DNA from 2 places in the Leclercia sp. G3L genome. Region 1 is predicted to be linked to the other one. Evidence: predicted binding sites of a transcription regulator. Region 1 holds the regulator's gene; the other holds the start of a gene.

The links. The regulator Fur, encoded in region 1, represses iron uptake genes when iron is present. The targets are predictions, from matches to a motif close to ATAATAATGAGAACNACTATCAA.
Region 2: fhuF (siderophore-iron reductase FhuF) is a predicted target of Fur. The motif match lies at 8,063-8,085, and genes of this name have one in related genera.

Annotation. Positions count from the first base shown of each region.
Region 1 is NZ_CP088265.1:4,661,628-4,671,759, forward strand. Features, by position in the region: gene kdpD (two-component system sensor histidine kinase KdpD) at 1-1,691, shown strand, start outside; gene kdpE (two-component system response regulator KdpE) at 1,688-2,365, shown strand; gene pgm (phosphoglucomutase (alpha-D-glucose-1,6-bisphosphate-dependent)) at 2,447-4,087, opposite strand; gene seqA (replication initiation negative regulator SeqA) at 4,112-4,654, opposite strand; gene ybfF (esterase) at 4,838-5,611, shown strand; gene ybfE (LexA regulated protein) at 5,740-6,027, shown strand; gene fldA (flavodoxin FldA) at 6,183-6,713, shown strand; gene fur (ferric iron uptake transcriptional regulator) at 7,005-7,451, shown strand; gene chiQ (ChiQ/YbfN family lipoprotein) at 7,608-7,940, opposite strand; gene chiP (chitoporin) at 7,985-9,391, opposite strand; gene glnS (glutamine--tRNA ligase) at 9,827-10,132, opposite strand, start outside.
Region 2 is NZ_CP088265.1:501,289-511,420, reverse strand. Features, by position in the region: gene LRS40_RS03840 (TetR family transcriptional regulator) at 1-529, opposite strand, end outside; gene LRS40_RS03835 (threonine/serine exporter) at 596-1,069, opposite strand; gene LRS40_RS03830 (threonine/serine exporter ThrE family protein) at 1,060-1,836, opposite strand; one part of gene LRS40_RS03825 (IS1-like element IS1B family transposase) at 2,066-2,305, shown strand; one part of gene LRS40_RS03825 (IS1-like element IS1B family transposase) at 2,307-2,765, shown strand; partial or broken gene LRS40_RS03820 (IS3 family transposase) at 2,866-4,072, shown strand; partial or broken gene LRS40_RS03815 (DNA-binding response regulator) at 4,112-4,285, shown strand; gene bglJ (DNA-binding transcriptional activator BglJ) at 4,285-4,920, shown strand; gene LRS40_RS03805 (YbaK/EbsC family protein) at 4,965-5,423, opposite strand; gene LRS40_RS03800 (PTS sugar transporter subunit IIC) at 5,752-7,095, shown strand; gene fhuF (siderophore-iron reductase FhuF) at 7,156-7,944, opposite strand; gene LRS40_RS03790 (DUF1435 domain-containing protein) at 8,101-8,331, shown strand; tRNA gene LRS40_RS03785 (tRNA-Leu) at 8,371-8,456, opposite strand; tRNA gene LRS40_RS03780 (tRNA-Leu) at 8,489-8,574, opposite strand; tRNA gene LRS40_RS03775 (tRNA-Leu) at 8,604-8,689, opposite strand; gene rsmC (16S rRNA (guanine(1207)-N(2))-methyltransferase RsmC) at 8,830-9,858, opposite strand; gene LRS40_RS03765 (DNA polymerase III subunit psi) at 9,961-10,132, shown strand, end outside.

The DNA of each region.
Region 1 (10,132 bases):
TGCGCTACGCCCGGGAGCACAATCTCGGCAAGATTGTCATCGGCAGACGTTCTCATCGCCGATGGTTCAACCGGGACACCTTTGCCGACAGGCTGGCGCAGCGTGCCCCCGATCTCGACCTGCTGATCGTCGCCCTCGACGACAAACCCGCGGCCCTGCCCGCCAGAACGCCGGATAACCGGACGTTCAGCGACAAATGGCGGATCCAGCTGCGCGGCTGTCTGGTGGCGGTGCTGCTTTGCGCCCTGATCACCTTTATTGCCAGTCAGTGGCTACCCGATTTTGATGCCGCCAACCTGGTGATGATCTACCTGCTTGGGGTGGTGATTGTGGCGCTGTTTTATGGCCGCTGGCCTTCGGTACTGGCGACGGTAATCAACGTGGTCAGCTTCGATCTCTTTTTCATCGCCCCGCGCGGCACCCTGGCGGTATCGGACGTACAGTACGTCCTCACCTTTGCGGTGATGCTGGCGGTGGGCTTGCTGATCGGTAACCTGACGGCGGGCGTGCGCTATCAGGCGCGGATCGCCCGCTATCGCGAGCAGCGCACCCGCCATCTGTATGAGATGTCGAAGGCGCTGGCGGTGGGCCGCACGCCACAGGATATCGCGCAGACCAGCCAGCAGTTCATCCACTCCACCTTTCACGCCCGCAGCCTGATCCTCCTTCCGGATCGGGAGGGCAAGCTCCGCCCGCTGACTCCGGCCTCGGGAATGACGCCCTGGGATGAAGCTATTGCCCGCTGGAGCTTTGACAAGGGCCAGCCCGCCGGGGCAGGCACCGATACCCTGCCCGGCGTGCCCTGGCTTATTCTGCCGCTGCAGAATCAGGGGGTGGCGATTGTCGAGCCGTCCAATCTGCGTCAGCTGATGATCCCCGAGCAGCAGCGCCTGCTGGAGACCTTTACTCTGCTGGTCGCCAGCGCCCTCGAGCGACTGGCGCTGACCGCCAGCGAAGAGCAGGCACGGTTAGCCAGCGAGCGGGAGAGCATTCGCAACTCGCTGCTGGCGGCCCTCTCCCACGATCTGCGCACGCCGCTGACGGTGCTGTTCGGCCAGTCGGAGATCCTGACCCTCGACCTGGCGGCAGAGGGTTCCCGCCACGCGCCACAGGCCAGCGAGATCCGCCAGCACGTGCTGAACACCACCAGGCTGGTGAATAATCTGCTGGATATGGCGCGGATCCAGTCCGGCGGCTTTAACCTGAAAAAAGAGTGGCTGACCCTGGAAGAGGTGATCGGTAGCGCCCTGAAAACGCTGGAGCCAGGGCTTGGTGGGCGGCATATCGCGCTCGATATGTCAGATCCGCTGGCGCTGATCCACGTGGATGGCCCACTGTTCGAGCGGGTGCTGATTAACCTGCTGGAGAACGCCGGCAAATACGCGGGGAGCCGAGCGCAAATTGGTATTGACGCCAGCGTCAACCCCGACCAGCTCCAGCTGGAGGTGTGGGATACCGGCCCCGGCATTCCGGCGGGGCAGGAACAGGCTATCTTTGATAAGTTCGCCCGCGGTAACAAAGAGTCTGCCATTCCCGGCGTCGGGCTGGGGCTCGCCATCTGCCAGGCGATTGTTGAGGTGCACGGTGGCACCATCACCGCCCATAACCGTCCCGAAGGGGGAGCCGGTTTTTGTGTTACACTGCCGCGCGATACGCCGCCCGAACTGAATGAATTTCCAGAGGATTTGTGATTAACGTTCTGATTGTTGAAGATGAACTCGCCATCAGCCGTTTTCTGCGCGTCGCGCTGGAAGGTGAAGGCCTGCGCGTACACGATGCCGGAACGCTACAGCGGGGCCTGATTGAAGCCGCGACCCGCAAGCCGGATCTGGTGATCCTCGATTTAGGTCTTCCGGACGGCGACGGCCTCGACTTTATCCGGGAAGTGCGCCAGTGGAGCCAGATGCCTATCATTGTGCTCTCGGCGCGTCTGGAGGAGACCGACAAAATTGCCGCGCTCGATGCCGGTGCCGACGACTATCTCAGCAAGCCGTTTGGCATTGGCGAACTGCAGGCGCGTCTGCGCGTTGCCCTGCGCCGCCACGCAACAACCTCCCCTGCCGACCCGGTGTATAGCTTCTCTGACATTCGCGTCGATCTGGCCTCGCGGCGCATTCAGCGGGGTGAGACGGAAATTCACCTGACCCCTATCGAGTTCCGCCTGCTGGCGGTCCTGCTCAACAATCACGGCAAGGTGCTCACCCAGCGCCAGCTGTTAAGCCAGGTCTGGGGACCGAATGCGGTGGAGCACAGTCACTATCTGCGGATTTATATGGGACACCTGCGGCAGAAGCTCGAGGCAGATCCCGCGCGCCCGCGCCATCTGTTAACTGAAACCGGGATCGGGTATCGATTTATGCTTTGAGCACAAAAAAGCCCGGTGGCGCTAGCGCTTACCGGGCCTACGAATACAACAAAACGGCAACCAGGTTGCCGTTTTTAATGATTATGCGTTTTTCAGCACTTCACTCACAATCTCCACCGCTTCTTTCTCGATCAGCTGACGGTGTTCGTCGCCGAGGAAGCTTTCACAGTAGATTTTGTACGCATCTTCGGTGCCGGATGGACGCGCTGCGAACCAGCCGTTCTCGGTCATCACCTTCAGGCCGCCGATCGACGCACCGTTACCCGGTGCTGCCGTCAGACGTGCAGTGATCGGATCGCCCGCCAGGGTGCTGGCGCTGACCATCTCTGGCGACAGCTTAGACAGCGCCGCTTTCTGGGCAGAAGTGGCAGAAGCCTGCAGACGATTGTAGCTCGGGGCCCCGAAACGGGCTGCCAGCTCGTTGTAGTGCTCCTGCGGGTTCTTACCGGTGACGGCAGTGATTTCCGCCGCCAGCAGGCACATGATGATGCCGTCTTTGTCGGTTGACCACGGCGTACCGTTGAAGCGCAGGAAGGAAGCCCCCGCGCTCTCTTCGCCGCCAAAGCCAAAGCTGCCGTCGAACAGACCGTCAACAAACCACTTGAAGCCAACAGGCACTTCCACCAGCTTGCGGCCCAGGTCGTTAACCACGCGGTCGATCATGGCGGAGGAGACCAGGGTTTTACCCACGGCAACCTCTGCGCCCCACTGTGGACGGTGCTGGAACAGGTAGTTGATCGCTACCGCCAGATAGTGGTTCGGGTTCATCAGGCCAGCCGGGGTGACGATGCCGTGACGGTCGTAATCCGGGTCGTTGGCGAAGGCGAGGTCAAACTTGTCGCGCAGCGCCAGCAGGCCGGCCATCGCACACTCGGAGGAGCAGTCCATACGGATCGCGCCGTCTTTATCGAGGTGCATAAAGCGGAAGGTCTGATCGACGTGATCGTTAACGATGGTCAGATCCAGCTTGTAGTGCTCGGCAATACGTTTCCAGTATTCGATACCGGAACCGCCGAGCGGGTCAACGCCCAGCTTCAGACCGGCTTTCTGGATCGCCGCCATGTCGACGATATCCGCCAGCCCTTCAACGAACGGCTGCACCAGATCCTGCTCTTTCACGTGGCCGGAGGCCATCGCCTCGTCCAGGGAAATGCGCTTCACGCCATTCAGGCCGTCGGCCAGCAGGGCGTTGGCACGATCTTCCACCACTTTGGTGACGTTGGTATCAGCCGGGCCGCCGTTCGGTGGATTGTATTTGATGCCGCCATCTTCCGGCGGGTTGTGGGATGGCGTGATCACAATACCATCCGCCTGCGCGCCGCCTTTCTGGTTATGCACCAGAATGGCGTTAGAGACCGCAGGGGTCGGCGTATAGCCATTGTTTTCCTGAATCACGACGTCCACGCCGTTGGCCGCCAGCACTTCCAGTACGGAAATAAAGGCAGGCTCTGACAGGGCGTGGGTATCTTTACCCACGTAGCACGGACCGGTGATGCCATTTTTGGCGCGCTCTTCCGCGATGGCCTGAGCAATGGCCAGAATATGCGGCTCGTTAAAGCTGTGGCGTACCGCACTGCCGCGGTGCCCGGATGTACCAAACTTCACTGCGTGTTCTGCGTTACCCACTTCCGGCTTCAGCACGTAGTACTGCGCGGTAAGCTGGGCGACGTTAATCAAATCGCTCTGTTGTGCAGGTTGACCCGCACGATTGTGATTTGCCATTGCCTGGTCCTTCTGATGCAAGGGTTAGATAGTGCCGCAAACCTTATCAGTCAATTCCGCCGGGAACTGCATGGATTGCATGATATGTTCGATCATGCTGCGCTTGCGTCCGGTATTGGTATTGGTGATCACCCAGTACGGTGTACCAGGCAGGTGCTTGGGCTTAGTTTGATTGCCATTCTGTAACAGCGTTTGCTCATCAGCCGCGAAATAGACGCGGGTGCGACCATGAAGTGACTCAGTCGCGTCGGCGAACGCGTTGTTATCCAGTGAATAGAGTGTAGTCAGCACCAGCATAAAGCGGTTAACTGCTTTCTTCTGCTCAGCGTATTCGTCAGAAAGCAGCAATTCGCGCATCGCACGCACTTTGTCTTTTACCGGCGACAGCGGCTTTTCCTGCGCGACAGCAGCTGGCTGGCGCGTCTCTTTGATGGCCGGAGCGGCAGACTGCGAGGCGGCGGCAATTTTCAGCATGCGCCGTAAAATGTCGGACGCGCTCTCACCAATGTGCCGCGTCTGGCTGGCGATATACTGATAAAGCTCGTCATCAACTTCGATTGTTTTCATCTTAATCCAGTGCGATATCTTATCTGAATACAAGTCGTTGGGAGTATAAGGTCAAAACCCAACAGCGGATAGCGTCAAGCCAGAATGGCGGCAAAAGTCAGATTTAACTGTTTCCTTGCAGCCGGGCGGCAGAATGGTCAACATGATACCCTAACCTGACATACGTAAAAAAAGAACTTTGCCATGAAATTGAATACCCGAGCGCAATCTGCACAATCGCCGCACAATAATTCTCCCATCGTCCTGGTGCATGGCCTGTTTGGCAGCCTGGATAACCTTGGCGTGCTGGCACGGGATCTGGTGACCGACCACGCGCTGCTGCAGGTGGATATGCGCAACCACGGTCTGTCGCCGCGCTCGCCGCAGATGACCTACGCCGATATGGCTCAGGATCTGCTGGATACGCTGGATGAACACAAGATTGAAAAGGCGATCCTGATTGGTCACTCAATGGGCGGCAAAGCGGTGATGGCGCTGACGGCAATTGCGCCAGAGCGAATTGCCGGCCTGGTAGCGATCGACGTCGCGCCTGTGGATTATGACGTCCGTCGCCACGATGAGATCTTCGCCGCCATTAACGCCGTCACGGACGCCGGCGTCAGCACCCGCCAGCAGGCCGCGGCGCTGATGCGTGAACATCTGGATGAAGAAGGCGTGGTGCAGTTCCTGCTGAAATCCTTCGTTGACGGCGAGTGGCGCTTCAACGTGCCCGTACTGTGGGATCAGTATGACCAGATCGTCGGCTGGCAGGCGGTCCCGGCGTGGCCGCACTCTACCCTGTTCATCACTGGCGGCAATTCCCCGTATGTCACCGAAGCGTACCGCGATGCGCTGCTGGCGCAATTCCCTCAGGCCAAAGCGCATGTCATTGCCGGAGCCGGACACTGGGTTCATGCTGAAAAACCTGACGCGGTGCTGCGCGCTATCCGCCGTTACCTCGCTGACATCAATAATTGATTAAAAAGAGAGCGACTGGTCGCCGGCAGGCCTCCAGTCGTTGGCGTGCCGTTTTCGGTGATGTATGATGGCGCGCTTATCGCCCGGGCATTAGCAGGGTGTCTTGTTTCCCCCGAAGTCTCAGAATCATGGCCAAAGAACACACGGACCGCACGACAATAGATCTGTTCGCGAATGAGCGTCGCCCGGGACGACCGAAAACCAATCCGCTTTCGCGTGATGAACAGCTGCGCATTAATAAGCGCAATCAGCTTAAACGCGATAAAAGTCGTGGGCTTAAACGCGTCGAGCTGAAACTGAATGCTGAAGCCGTCGATGCGCTGAATGAGCTGGCGAATGCTCGTGAGATCAGCCGCAGTGAGCTTATCGAAGAGATGCTGATTTCGCAGCTCGGGGAATGGCACGGCAAAGCGTAAGTCAGAAAACCCCCCTTCTTGTTGCTTTCATGTAGCACAGAGTGCAGTCCTGCGTGATAGCAGTTTCCGCAGGCTTCTCTGTTCTGCTATGATTGCCCTTATCCGTGGCTAAATTGCGCCACCATACCATTAAGTATCAAGAGGTTATTTTACTCATGGCAATCATCGGCATTTTTTTCGGCAGCGACACGGGTAACACCGAAAACATCGCAAAAAACATTCAAAAACAGTTAGGTAAAGACGTTGCCGATGTGCATGACATTGCGAAAAGCAGCAAAGAAGATATCGAAGGTTACGATATTCTGCTGCTGGGCATCCCGACCTGGTATTACGGTGAAGCGCAGTGTGACTGGGACGACTTCTTCCCGTCTCTGGAAGAGATCGACTTCAACGGCAAGCTGGTTGCCCTGTTCGGCTGCGGCGATCAGGAAGATTACGCAGAGTACTTCTGCGACGCCCTCGGCACCATTCGCGACATCATTGAGCCACGCGGCGCGGTGATTGTCGGTCACTGGCCAACCGCCGGTTACCACTTCGAAGCTTCTAAAGGTCTGGCCGACGACAACAACTTTGTCGGTCTCGCCATCGACGAAGATCGCCAGCCAGAACTGACCGCTGAACGCGTGGACAAATGGGTTAAACAGATCCGCGAAGAGCTGCACCTCGACGCCATCCTCAACGCCTGATGATGTCGCGGCGCAACGCTAAAGTTGCGCCGCATCGATAGGTAATTCCAATCAAAATAATTGCTACAAATTTTTAACTTTCGCTGCCATACCTGTACAATGATCCAGGAGTAAACGGGGAACCTTGTAACAACTTTGTTGGCGGTACCACGTTTTTATAAGCATACTTTACTTGAGACTTGCAGTTTTCATTACGTCATGGCAGTTCTATAATGAGACGCATTATCCCAGGTGCATTTTCTGTCACTTCTTCTTTAGAAGTGAATCGTTTAGCAACAGGACAGATTCCGCATGACTGACAACAACACCGCATTAAAGAAGGCCGGACTGAAAGTCACGCTTCCACGGTTAAAAATCCTGGAAGTACTTCAGGGTCCGGATAACCATCATGTCAGTGCGGAAGACTTATACAAGCGTCTGATCGACATGGGCGAAGAAATTGGTCTGGCTACCGTTTACCGTGTACTGAACCAGTTCGACGATGCAGGCATCGTTACGCGTCATAATTTCGAAGGCGGTAAATCCGTATTTGAACTGACGCAGCAGCACCACCACGATCACCTGATTTGCCTCGACTGCGGCAAAGTGATCGAATTCAGCGATGACTCCATCGAATTACGTCAGCGCGAAATTGCCGCACGTCATGGCATTCGTCTGACCAACCACAGTCTGTACCTGTATGGCCACTGTGCCGAAGGCGACTGCCGCGAAGATGACCACGCGCACGACGCGAAGTAATCTCTGCATAGACTCTGAGCCAACCTGACGGTTGGCTTTTTTTTGCCTGCCATCCTGTAAAAAAGCCCGGTGGCGCTGCGCTTACACGGGCCTACAAGGGTGAAATTACCCGTAGGCCCGGTAAGCATAGCGCCACCGGGCATGGCAAACAGCTGATTACTTCGCGTTATTACTGCGGATTTCCTGCCAGATTTTATCGCAGTTTTTGGTCACGTCCTGATTGTTACCCGTTTTACGCGCCTGGATACAGGCCTGGTAATCCGCCACCCGGACGGTTTCCTGGGCCGCAAACTGTTCGTGCGCCTTCTCCTGGCGCAGCACGTCCAGCACGCTTTGACAGGCTTCGATCTTTTCTGGCGAACCTTCAGCGGTATTGATGCACGCGCTGTAGGCCTCTTTCAGACGGGTATCTTCTTTCTGGGTCTGTGGTTGTGCGCAGGCGGCCAGTCCTGATGCCAGCACCGCGACCAGTACGATTTTTTTCAGCATAGAGGTCTCCAGTCAGGCGGGGAGCGCCCCCGCCCGGATTGTCATCAGAAGATGGTGAACGGGGCGATAACCATGAACTTCACGTCACGCTCATCCTGGAAGATGTTGCCGTAGCCGCCGCCGTAGCTTGGAATATCGGAGTGGTTGTCATACTGCGTGAAGTGCAGTTTGAACATGGTCCCTTTTGCGCGCCCATCCTGCAGGGTGTAGATCGCATCCAGGTTGTAGGCAGATTCCTTGATCTTGTTGGAGGCGATATCTTCACGCTGACCGGCGCTGTTGATTAACCAGTCTGCCGGTTTCGCATCCCAGGCGTAGACATAAGACGCGCCGACGCTCCAGCCCGCCAGGTTCAAGTTACTCAGGTCATACATGGCCCCGAAGAAGACCGCCTTTTCGCCGTTGGCGTTAAAGTCGGAGCGGTTATCCCACCATACGTCCAGACGACCGTTGGATGACGCGTAGGTTGGGGTCATACGCTGCAGGAAGTAGCCCTGCTGGCCTTCAGCCTTGACGTAAGTTCCTTCCAGACGTAAATCGACCTGACCGACCTTGTAGCCCAACGTTAGCGCCTGCAGCCAGGCCGTACCGTCGTAAATATCGTTTACGGTGCCGCTGTCGGCTTTATCACGCGTGCCGTAGAACTGATAGGTGGTAGAGAGCGGGCCGCCCACGATATCAAGCTTGTAGCTGGCTTTGGCAAAGTACTGATCGATGAAGCCTTCAGCCTGGCCAAATGCGGCTTCCAGAATCAGGTTATTTTTGAAATCGTACTTCGCGCCGAAGGAGTGGAGATAGTCGACGCGGGTTTTTCTGTCATTCTGATAGAACTTGTCCATCTCGAGGTGCCACGGCGCTTTATACTCGTTGGTCCACATGTAAGAGAAACTCAACGCACCGCTATCGCCGTAGTCAAAGTTGGCTCCGGCTTCGGCACCCTGATAGGTACCCGGCATAAAGCTCCAGTGCGGCGCTAGCAGGGTTTGACCGGTTGGCTGAAGCCAGCCACCGCGTGCCCAGGCCGGGCCGTATTTGAATTTTGCTGCCGCTTTGTACAGGCTGATCCCGCTCTTATCACCGGACCAGTCCTCTTTATAGGCTTTATTGCTGGAGGAGAAGGCAATTTCGTTCGGGTGGCCGCTGTCGCCGTTTTCCGCCATTTCGATAGCAGTGAACGCAGCCAGATCAAGACCAAACATATCGGCGGCATAGCCGGACTGGAAATCAAGGTTGGCGTTCCAGGTGGAGTGAGCCAGGTTGGTTTTATATTTGTCTGCATCGACATCTTTGCGGTCACGTTCACGCTGCCAGTAATAGACACCGCCCGTGAGGGTTGAATCATCGATGAATCCTTCGGCCTGGGCTTTCGGAGAAACCATCCAGCCTGACATTGCTGTAACACCGGCGATAGCCAGCGCAAGCGCACTACGTTTGCCACTAAACGTACGCATAATTAATCCTCTTTGACGTATTAAAAGCGCCTTAAACGGCGAAAAACAAAAAAGTAAAAAGTGGAGGCAACCGGAAATACCCGCTTACATCTCCTGTCCTTAGACTATTTTTCGCGACGCGAATTATCAATGCTTTTCAGCGATCAAAAGTCAGGATTATGACAAAGCGCACATATTTGGTTGCGGTTTGTAACAAAGCCAATGGGGAAGAATATTTATTTAAAATAATATTCAGAATGAGCGATTTATTTTTAATTAATAATAATTAAACAGCGCATCTGGTATCGATGACGGTTAATTTGCGAAAGGGAAGAGAAAGTAAACCGTTTTAAAAAATATAATTAATTCGCAACGCGAAGATTTAAAGGGTTAAGGGCATAATGGTCAGGCAAAAAAAACGCCGCATACGCGGCGTTTTTCAAAAGGAGAAAGGGATTACTCGCCCGCTTTAGCCCAAGTATCACGCAGACCGACGGTACGGTTAAATACCAGTTTGTCGGCAGTAGCATAGCGGCTGTCGAGGCAGAAGTAGCCTTCACGCTCGAACTGATACGCGTGACCAGCAACGGCAGCTTTCAGGGACGGCTCGGCAAAGCCCTGCTTGATCACCAGTGAATCCTGGTTAATCACTTCCAGGAAGTCCTCTGCGGCACCCGGGTTTGGCACGCTGAACAGACGATCGTACAGGCGGATTTCAACCGGCAGCGCATGTGCCGCGCTCACCCAGTGAATAACGCCCTT
Region 2 (10,132 bases), 670 kb from region 1:
CCACATAGTGAAAGCTGAAGCTGCTGATCAGGCGGTGCAAATCGCGGGCGTTCACCGTCTGGTTAAACAGCTGCTTCGCTTTGCCACGCTCAAGGATCGTTTCCAGCAGATCCAGCGCGCTGCGATTCACCTGGCGCAGTAGCGCCGACTGCTGCATAAACCGCCCGCGCTGCATGTTCTCCATGCAGATAATACGGATGTAGTCCGGGTGGTCAGCATGATAATCAAAGGTGGTTTCGACCAGATGTACCAGGGCTTCAACCGGCGGCAGCGCATCCAGACTGAGCTGCTTTTCACTGGCGCGGATCTGGGTGTAAACATACTCCAGCACCAGCAAATAGAGGTTTTCTTTGGTTTTAAAGTGATACACCACCATGCGTTTGGTGGTGCCTGCCTTCTCGGCAATCTGCTCCATGCGCGCGCCGTTCAGTCCGTACTCGGCAAACAGCGAGAGGGCGCTGAGAAAAATTTTATCTTTCAGGCGGGATCCGTCGCTGTTTTCTGCGTGTTCGCTGTCAGGGGTAGACACATCCGTTCCTTACTTAGCCACATGAGGACAGAGGATTATCGCCATGCCAGCGGGATAACACAACTCTCAGACCCGGGGGCGCTTGCGGTAGAGCCAGAGCCCGGGGATCGACAGCCCGATGGAGAGCGCGCCGACAATCGACGAGGCTTTCAGGAAGTTGGTTAACAGCATGATCATCTGCGCTTCGCTGTAGCCAAAATGGCTGATTTTTACCGCCGAAATCATCGCGGTATAGGCCGAAATGCCCGGAAACATCGGAATGACCGCGGCGACGGTAAAGACCTTGGGGTGGGCCAGATACCAGCGCGACCACTGGATCCCGATGCTGCCGACCAGCATTGAGGCCATAAAGGTCGACCATTCGATATTCAGCCCGGCGGTCATCATCGCCATGCGCGAGCCATGCCCTATCGCCCCCAACAGTGCACACCACGGCAGCGCGCGGCGGGGGACGTTAAACACCATGGCAAACCCCACTGCCGGGATGGCCGACAGCATCATGTCCTGGGCCAGCGCCCACAGAAAATCGATCACGCCCATCCGCGGAGCCCCCATAAGGTCATGGCCATCACCACCCCGATACAGGTGGCGAGCGTCAGTAAACTGGCAATCGCCCAGCGCGCCAGGCCGGTATTGATGTGCCCTTTAAACATATCGGCCACGGCATTAATCAGCGGAAATCCCGGCACCAGCAGCAGCACGCTGGCGGCCATGGCGATGGTCGGCGTGCTGGTGAAGGCGGGTATCCGCAGCAACAAACCGGAAACCGTTGTCGCGACAAAGGCGGTAATGCAGAAATTAATTTGCGGGTGCAAATGCCGGTGCGTCAGTAGCTGGCGTACATACATGGCGAGGAAGCTGGCGATAAAGGTAATAAAGGCGCCGTCCCAGCCGCCATTATTGAGTTTGCAGAAGCAGGCGCAGGAGAGACCGACCATCAGCACGACCAGCCAGCGCGGATAGCGTAGCGGCTTGATTTGGCTGAAGCGTTTTTCGATCCCCTGCGCATCCAGCAGCTTATGTTCCGCCATAATGACGATGTGCTGCACTTCGGTCACCACGTGCATGTTGATCCCGCGATCGTGGTTTTTGCGCGTTGAGGTCAGACACTGGCCCGCTTTAATGGTGGTCAGCACGATGGCATTGGATGAGATTGAACTCTCCACGCTGTCCATGCCCAGCGCCAGCCCCAGACGGGTGGAGAGCTCCTCGACCAGGGCGCTTTCTGCGCCGTGCTGCAATAAAAAAAGGCCGCACTGAATACACAGTCGCGTGGCGGCGCGTTGTGATGATTGATCTGCCTGCATCTGTTGCCCTGAGGAGAGAGTGACGATTGGATGATCCTGATGTCTACTTTTAGCACACAACCCGGTGTCGCTTGCTCTGGGTCAGATCAAGGTTTAAGCAGATTCGTGCTCGCTGTATTAGTGAAAAACAGCCTCAATAATTATTAATCTCTATGCTTTTTATATTAATATATTGGTGATGCTGCCAACTTACTGATTTAGTGTATGATGGTGTTTTTGAGGTGCTCCAGTGGCTTCTGTTTCTATCAGCTGTCCCTCCTGTTCAGCTACTGACGGGGTGGTGCGTAACGGCAAAAGCACTGCCGGACATCAGCGCTATCTCTGCTCTCACTGCCGTAAAACATGGCAACTGCAGTTCACTTACACCGCTTCTCAACCCGGTACGCACCAGAAAATCATTGATATGGCCATGAATGGCGTTGGATGCCGGGCAACCGCCCGCATTATGGGCGTTGGCCTCAACACGATTTTTCCGCCATTTAAAAAAACTCAGGCCGCAGTCGGTAACCTCGCGCATACAGCCGGGCAGTGACGTCATCGTCTGCGCGGAAATGGACGAACAGTGGGGATACGTCGGGGCTAAATCGCGCCAGCGCTGGCTGTTTTACGCGTATGACAGGCTCCGGAAGACGGTTGTTGCGCACGTATTCGGTGAACGCACTATGGCGACGCTGGGGCGTCTTATGAGCCTGCTGTCACCCTTTGACGTGGTGATATGGATGACGGATGGCTGGCCGCTGTATGAATCCCGCCTGAAGGGAAAGCTGCACGTAATCAGCAAGCGATATACGCAGCGAATTGAGCGGCATAACCTGAATCTGAGGCAGCACCTGGCACGGCTGGGACGGAAGTCGCTGTCGTTCTCAAAATCGGTGGAGCTGCATGACAAAGTCATCGGGCATTATCTGAACATAAAACACTATCAATAAGTTGGAGTCATTACCAGCCCCCTGAAACACCAGACAGTAGCTGTATCTCCAGATAAGAGATAGGCTTGAATATATGTCTAACACTAACGCCAATTTTGAGATGACCGGGATCCTGTTAGGACAAGAAGTCCGTAAACGTAAAACTCCTCAGGAGAAGATCGCCATTATCCAGCAGACGATGGAGCCGGGCATGAATGTCTCCCATGTCGCCCGCCTGCATGGCATCCAGCCCAGCCTGCTGTTTAAGTGGAAGAAGCAATATCAGGAAGGCAGCCTCACCGCCGTTGCGGCCGGAGAAGAAGTTGTTCCAGCTTCTGAGCTTACTGCTGCTCTGAAGCAGGTCCGGGAGCTTCAGCGCCTGCTGGGCAAGAAGACGATGGAAGTTGAGATCCTGAAAGAAGCCGTGGAGTACGCTCAGTCGCGAAAATGGATAGCGCACGCGCCCTTGTTGCCAAAGGACGGGGAATAGCCCTGGTCAGCCGCACCATGGGCGTGTCGCGTGCGCAGCTGTCACTGCGAATTAACCGTTCTGCCGACTGGCAGGACAGGCGCTGTAACCGGCGTGATGACGAAGCAGACGCTGAAATACTGTCAGAGATCCTCGATATCATCAGCGATATGCCCAGTTACGGCTATCGCCGTGTGTGGGGCATCCTGCGTACGCAACGTCGTACAGAGGGACTGCCCCCGTGAACGCCAAACGGCTTTACCGGCTTATGAGCGAGCATAATCTGCTGTTACTGCATGACAAACCAGAGCGGTCGAAGCGTGAACATAAGGGCAAAATCGCGGTGGCAGAAAGCGATATGCGCTGGTGTTCAGATGGCTTCGAGTTCGGCTGCGACAACGGTGAGAAGCTGCGGGTCACGTTCGCGCTGGACTGCTGCGACAGAGAAGCCATAGACTGGGCAGCGAGCACAGGAGGCTACGACAGTTCGACGGTGCAGGATGTGATGCTGAGGTCGGTGGAAAAGCGCTTCGGCGACGGGCTGCCGACCACACCGGTTCAATGGCTGACGGATAACGGTTCAGCATATACCGCGCATGAAACGCGGAGGTTCGCCAGAGAGCTGAATCTGGAGCCGTGTACAACAGCGGTGAGCAGCCCGCAGAGCAATGGCATGGCCGAACGGTTCGTGAAGACGATGAAGGAAGACTATATCGCGTTCATGGCAAAACCAGATGTGAGAACAGCCCTGCGAAACCTTGCAGCAGCGTTCACACATTACAATGAAAACCACCCGCACAGCGCGCTGGGATATCACTCCCCGAGGGAATATCGGCGGCAGCGGACATCGTTAACTTAAGATACAAAAGCTGTCCGGAGATGGCGGGTCAAGATCACGCAAAAAAATAGCGCGATGAGACGACTCTCCTTAACCAGTAATGCCGAAATGTATGCGTGGATTAATAGCACCAAGGGAATGAAAGAGCTGAGTTTATTCTCAGCCTATGGAGAGCAAGACGAATGGAAAAGAGCGCTACAAAAAGACATATCGCTATCGTCGAAAAGTGCATGATGAGTGCTATGGGGTTGAAGCATCTTTTTGCCAACCCATCACTTAATGGCTACGAAATACATCTGTTTAGTAACATCGCCAGTTTTCAGTCCACACTTAATTTTGTCCCGTATTCATCGCTGATTTATTCACTCTCTGATGAGCGAGAAGAGCGGCGCAACTGTCTGGTGTGTCTCAAGGAGGTGGCTGCCACCCACGGTATGATTCAGCGAATTGTACTGGCCTCAGACGCGCGAGAAGCGAGCCTGATGAATCAGCTTTCCCCTTCACGTCTGCACGGGATCGTTCTCAAATCCGATCCGCTGGCCGCTCTACAGGAGCAGCTGGGTAAATTGTTGAATGAGACCCGACGGGTGAATGACAGCATAAGCAATCACTGGAACATTCATCGCGGACGGTTGCTAAGCCCGACCGAACGCGCCATTTTGCAATTTATGTCGTGTGGCTTTTCCATCCAGGAAATTGCCACCCGACTGGAACGCAACATCAAAACTATTCGTGCGCATAAATTTAATGCCATGATGAAACTTGGCGTGCACTCCGACGTGGGGTTACTGGATGCGGCCGATATTCTGACGCATTTCCCGGTACCGGATCACCGGACACCACGCTTCCTCTCTGCACTTCAGTCCTGATCCAGGATCTCCCGCCCGCGCCAGACCTGGATCTGGCTCGGATTTTACTGACAGACGTCCACCCAGGTTGCTTTAGTGAGCTCGGCCATTCTCTGTGGGGAGATGCGCACCGCGCTGTGAATGGCACCTGCGGCGGGCAGGACTTCGGCATACTCCCTGAGCGAAACATCGCAGTAGATCGCCAGCGGATTTTCCAGCCCGAAAGGGCATACGCCGCCAACGGGATGTCCGGTAATCGTCACCACTTCATCGCTGCTCAGCATGCGGGCTTTCGCCCCAAACGTCTGCTTCAGCTTTTTGTTATCCAGGCGCGCGTCACCTTTGGCAACAACCAGAATCACCTCATCTTTAATTTTCAGCGACAGCGTTTTCGCTATCTGACCCGGCGCGACATTATGCGCCTCGGCAGCCAGCGCAACGGTAGCGGTACTTTGACCCAGCTCGATGACTTCAACGTCAGGGGCATGGTCAGCAAAAAACTGGCGCACAGACTGCAAACTCATTGTTTCCTCCAGAAAAATACTCTGCGTAATCTGTCATAAGAAATTATGCTCTGTAAATATTCCCTAAGTAACAAAACTCCAACATCAGCGATTTCTGGATCCTCTTCACATTCACGGAAACCGGTTACAGTAACCGGTTGCAGACCGTGAAGCAGAGATTAATACTGATTACGTCATTTCCCCTGTATCCAATAATAAGAGTCGATTATGAAACCTATCCGTTTGAGCAGTACCGCTGGTATACGAACCAGCAAGGTGGTGAAAGTGGTATATGGAACACCGTGCGGCGTAATCGCGCCCGAAACGATCGTCTGACAGGAGAGCCGTTATGTCTGCCAACCATGCTGCGTTTAACCTGATATTCCGCTTTGTTGAAAACTATGTCAGCCCCATTGCCGGACGCATCTCTTCCCAGCGTCACGTGATGGCGATCCGCGACGGTTTTATCTCCGCCATGCCGTTTATGATCGTCGGCTCGTTCTTATTAGTTTTTGCCTACCCGCCATTTTCACCGGACACCACCTGGGGCTTTGCCCGCGCCTGGCTGGATATGGCGAAACAGTTTGAAGGCCAGATCCTGACCCCCTTCGATATGACGATGGGGGTGATGTCACTCTATATATGTGCTGCTATCGCCTACAACCTCGGCAAACACTACGTTAAGTCGCACCAGCTCGATCCCTTCATGTGCGCCATGCTGTCGCTGATGGCCTTCCTGCTGATTGCTGCGCCAAAAACCAAAGGTGCATTGCCGGTAGACAGCCTCGGTGGGACGGGGATCTTCACCGCCATTCTGGTGGCGATCTATTGTGTGGAGATGATGCGTTTTCTGAAGGCGCACAATATCGGTATCCGCCTGCCCGATCAGGTGCCGCCGATGATCAAAAACTCCTTCGATCTGCTGATTCCGGTGCTGGTAGTGGTGTTAACCCTTTATCCGCTGAGCCTCTTCATCCAGTCTGAGTTTGGCATGCTGATCCCGCAGGCGATTATGGCCATCTTTAAGCCGCTGGTCTCCGCAGCGGACTCCCTGCCGGCGATCCTGCTGGCGGTGCTGATTGGTCATCTGCTGTGGTTTGCAGGCATTCACGGGGCGGCGATTGTCTCCGGGATGCTGCAGATGTTCTGGCTGACTAACCTCGGGATGAACCAGACCGCGCTGGCGCAGAGCGCGCCGCTGCCGCACATCTTTATGGAGGCGTTCTGGACCTTCTTCATTGTGATTGGCGGCTCCGGAGCAACAATGGGGCTGGTGTTCTGCTACCTGCGCAGCCGCTCGGCGCACCTGCGTTCGATTGGCCGTCTGAGCGTGGTGCCGAGTATTTTCAACATTAACGAGCCGGTGATCTTTGGTACGCCGATCGTGATGAACCCGGTGTTCTTCATTCCGTTCCTGCTGGCTCCGATGGTGAATGCGGTGCTGGCGTGGGCCGCGATGAAGCTGGATCTGATTGGCCGCGTGATCTCCGTGGTGCCGTGGACGGCGCCTGCACCGGTGGGTGCGGCATGGGCGTTGGGCTGGGATTTCCGTGCGGCGGTACTGGTGGTACTGTTAGCCCTGGTCTCCGCCATCATCTACTACCCGTTCTTTAAAGTGTACGAGAAGCAGCTGCTGGCGCAGGAGGCTGAAGAGGCCCAGCGTGCCGAAGAGGAAAGTCAGCAGGTGGCGTAATAAAAGCGAAACGGCAACCCAGGTTGCCGTTTTAGTGTGTGCCCTCAAGCCCGCACGGAACTATTTAAGCGTGCAGTCGCCGCATTGCTGAACATCCGGCAGGCGATAGCGCTGACAGCAGGTGCGGCGCACCAGCAGCCCGTCGCGCGGAACCACAGTGCGGTAAAGCGGGTTATCACGTCCATCCGACAGCTGACGAGCGAAGAAAATGGCCTGGCGCAGCGCGTCGACCTTCTCATCACCCAGCAGGGTTTTCATTTCGTTCAGATACCAGTGAATTAAATACCCGGTATTGCTCCAGATAAGTTTGCCGTTGATCTCACCCGTCTCTTCCAGCGCCTCAACCACCGGGATCAGTGCCCGGGTAATCAGCACCTCTATTCTTTGCTGCGCAGAAAGCGAGGTTGTGTGGCTGTCTTCCTGGACGTCGATCCAGAAGCAGGCGGCGCGCCCGGTTTCGTGAAACTCAACGTGGAAATGTTCAGGGGAGAGATCCAGCGCCACATCCTGGGTAAGCAGGGCCAGCATCATCGGCGGCACCATCAGCCCGATATACCATTGCGCCCACAGCGACAGCAGCGGCTTATTCTCGCGCGCCAGCGTCGGTTGATTGCGGTAGATATGATCGGAGTAGGTCGCCAGCAACGACTGCAGTTCAGCAGGGCGTTGCCACTGCGCCAGCGTCAGGGCGTGATGCGGAGGGGGCTCATCCAGCTTGATGACATCCAGCATATGTGCACGCGTCTCGGCAATGGCGTCACGCACCGCATCCGCAAGCCCTGAAGGCCCGGACGGAAGGCGGGTTTGCCAGATAACATTCTCAATGACGTGTGCAGAGCGTATGGCCATAATTGGGCTGGATAAAAATCTAAATGATAATGATTGCCAATCCTAACTATAGATAAAACCGTGCGCAAGATTTTTTACACAATTACGTCCTACGCTGACAAATGAGAAATTATATCATATGATATTGGTTATCATTATCGAAGTGAGAGACGGATCATGTTGAGCAGAGCGTTAGGGAGTGGATGGGGAGTGATACTGCCGGGGGCGATGATTGCCGGGCTGGCCTTTACCGATCTGTCGCTGGCGGTCTGGAAACTGATTATCGTGTCGGGATTGCTGATGTCATCCGCCATGATCTGGCATAAACAACTTCGGCACTTTGTGCTGCTGCCATCATGTGTAGCGCTTATTGCGGGAATGTGGGTTCTGGCGATGAATCTGAACTGAAGGGATAACAAGAGAGAACGTCAGGAGAGATAAGATAATTGGTGCGAGGGGGGGGACTCGAACCCCCACATCCTAAGGACACTAACACCTGAAGCTAGCGCGTCTACCAATTCCGCCACCTTCGCACAGTCATCTTATTTTGTTGATATCGCCTCGTTGGTGCGAGGGGGGGGACTCGAACCCCCACATCCTAAGGACACTAACACCTGAAGCTAGCGCGTCTACCAATTCCGCCACCTTCGCCCAGTGCGAGCAATATCAATCATGGTTGTTGGTGCGAGGGGGGGGACTCGAACCCCCACATCCAAAGGACACTAACACCTGAAGCTAGCGCGTCTACCAATTCCGCCACCTTCGCATACCAACGATACAAAAAAGTATCGCAACCACGGAGGCGCATTCTAGATGTTTTCAGCTGTTCGTCAACTGATAATTGTGCTGGATGTTTTTTTTGTTGCAAAAATGGCCTGATCGGGCAGATCAGGCCGGAGGGAGACGTTATTTCTTCGCCTGACGGGTCATGATCGCGCGGTAGATCTTAAAGCGGCCGGTCTGGGCCAGCACTTCGTGGAAGCCGAAGACTTCATCCAGCACTTTCGGATACGGCAGGAAGGCGTTCGCCACGATACGCAGCTCGCCGCCGCTGTTCAGATGGCGCACTGCGGTGCGGATCAGCGTTTGTGCCGCTTCGAGGCTGGTTTCCATCCCGTCATGGAACGGCGGGTTGGAGATGATCATATCGAAACGGCCGGTCACGTCGGAGAGCACGTTGGAGGCAAATACTTCGCCCTCAATGCCGTTTGCGGCAAGCGTCGCGCGGCTGGCTTCAATGGCAGACGCGCCGACATCGGTGAGGGTTAAACGCACTTTCGGTGAGTGGCTGGCGAGTACGGCCGAGAGCACGCCCGCGCCACAGCCGACATCCAGCACTTTGCCTTTGGTATGCGGCGTGAAGGTGGAGAGCAGCAGCTGGCTGCCGACGTCCAGACCGTCACGGCTGAAGACGCCCGGCAGCGTTTTGATGGTCAGGCCATCCAGCTGGTACTCGCCCCAGTATTTTTCCGCGTCGAAGGTCGGTTTTTTGTCCAGCCGGCCATGGTACAGGCCACAGCGACGGGCGCTGTCAACTTTGTTCAGCGTGGCGTACTCCGCCAGCATCTGCTCGGCGCTGCGCACGCCGCTGCGGTTTTCACCGATTACGAAGATGTCGCAGCCCACCGGCAGCAGGGAGAGCAGGTTCATCAGCTGGAACTGGGCTTCAGGCTTGTTCTTCGGCCAGTAGTAGATCAGCGTATCGCAGTCCGCCACGTCGCTCTGTTCCGCTACCAGGCTATAACGGACGCGCTCGCCCATCTGGCGGCTCAGCACCTGCCAGTGGTGATACTGCTGGGTGTGCGCGCGGCTTTCGGCGCACTCGAAACGGGCAGGCAGGTCATCCTGCATATCTCCGGCAAACAGAATACGGCTTTGTTCGAAATCATCACTGTGGCGCAGCAAGACTTCACTTGCCGGGGTAAATGCAGACATGAATTGTTCCTCAATAAACTCAGGCGGGGATTATAGTAGGTAGATGGCGCAGATTCGACACATTTGCTATATTTGCGCGCCTGACAGACAGGAGTTTTCGCAATGGCATCCCGACGAGACAGGCAATTACAGCAACTGGGCATCACCCAGTGGGCGTTGCGCCGCCCGGCGGCCTTGCAGGGCGAAATCGCCATCTCGCTTCCGGCGCACGTTCGTCTGGTGATGGTGGCGCAGAGCCTGCCCGCGCTGAGCGAGCCGCTGATTGCCGACGTGC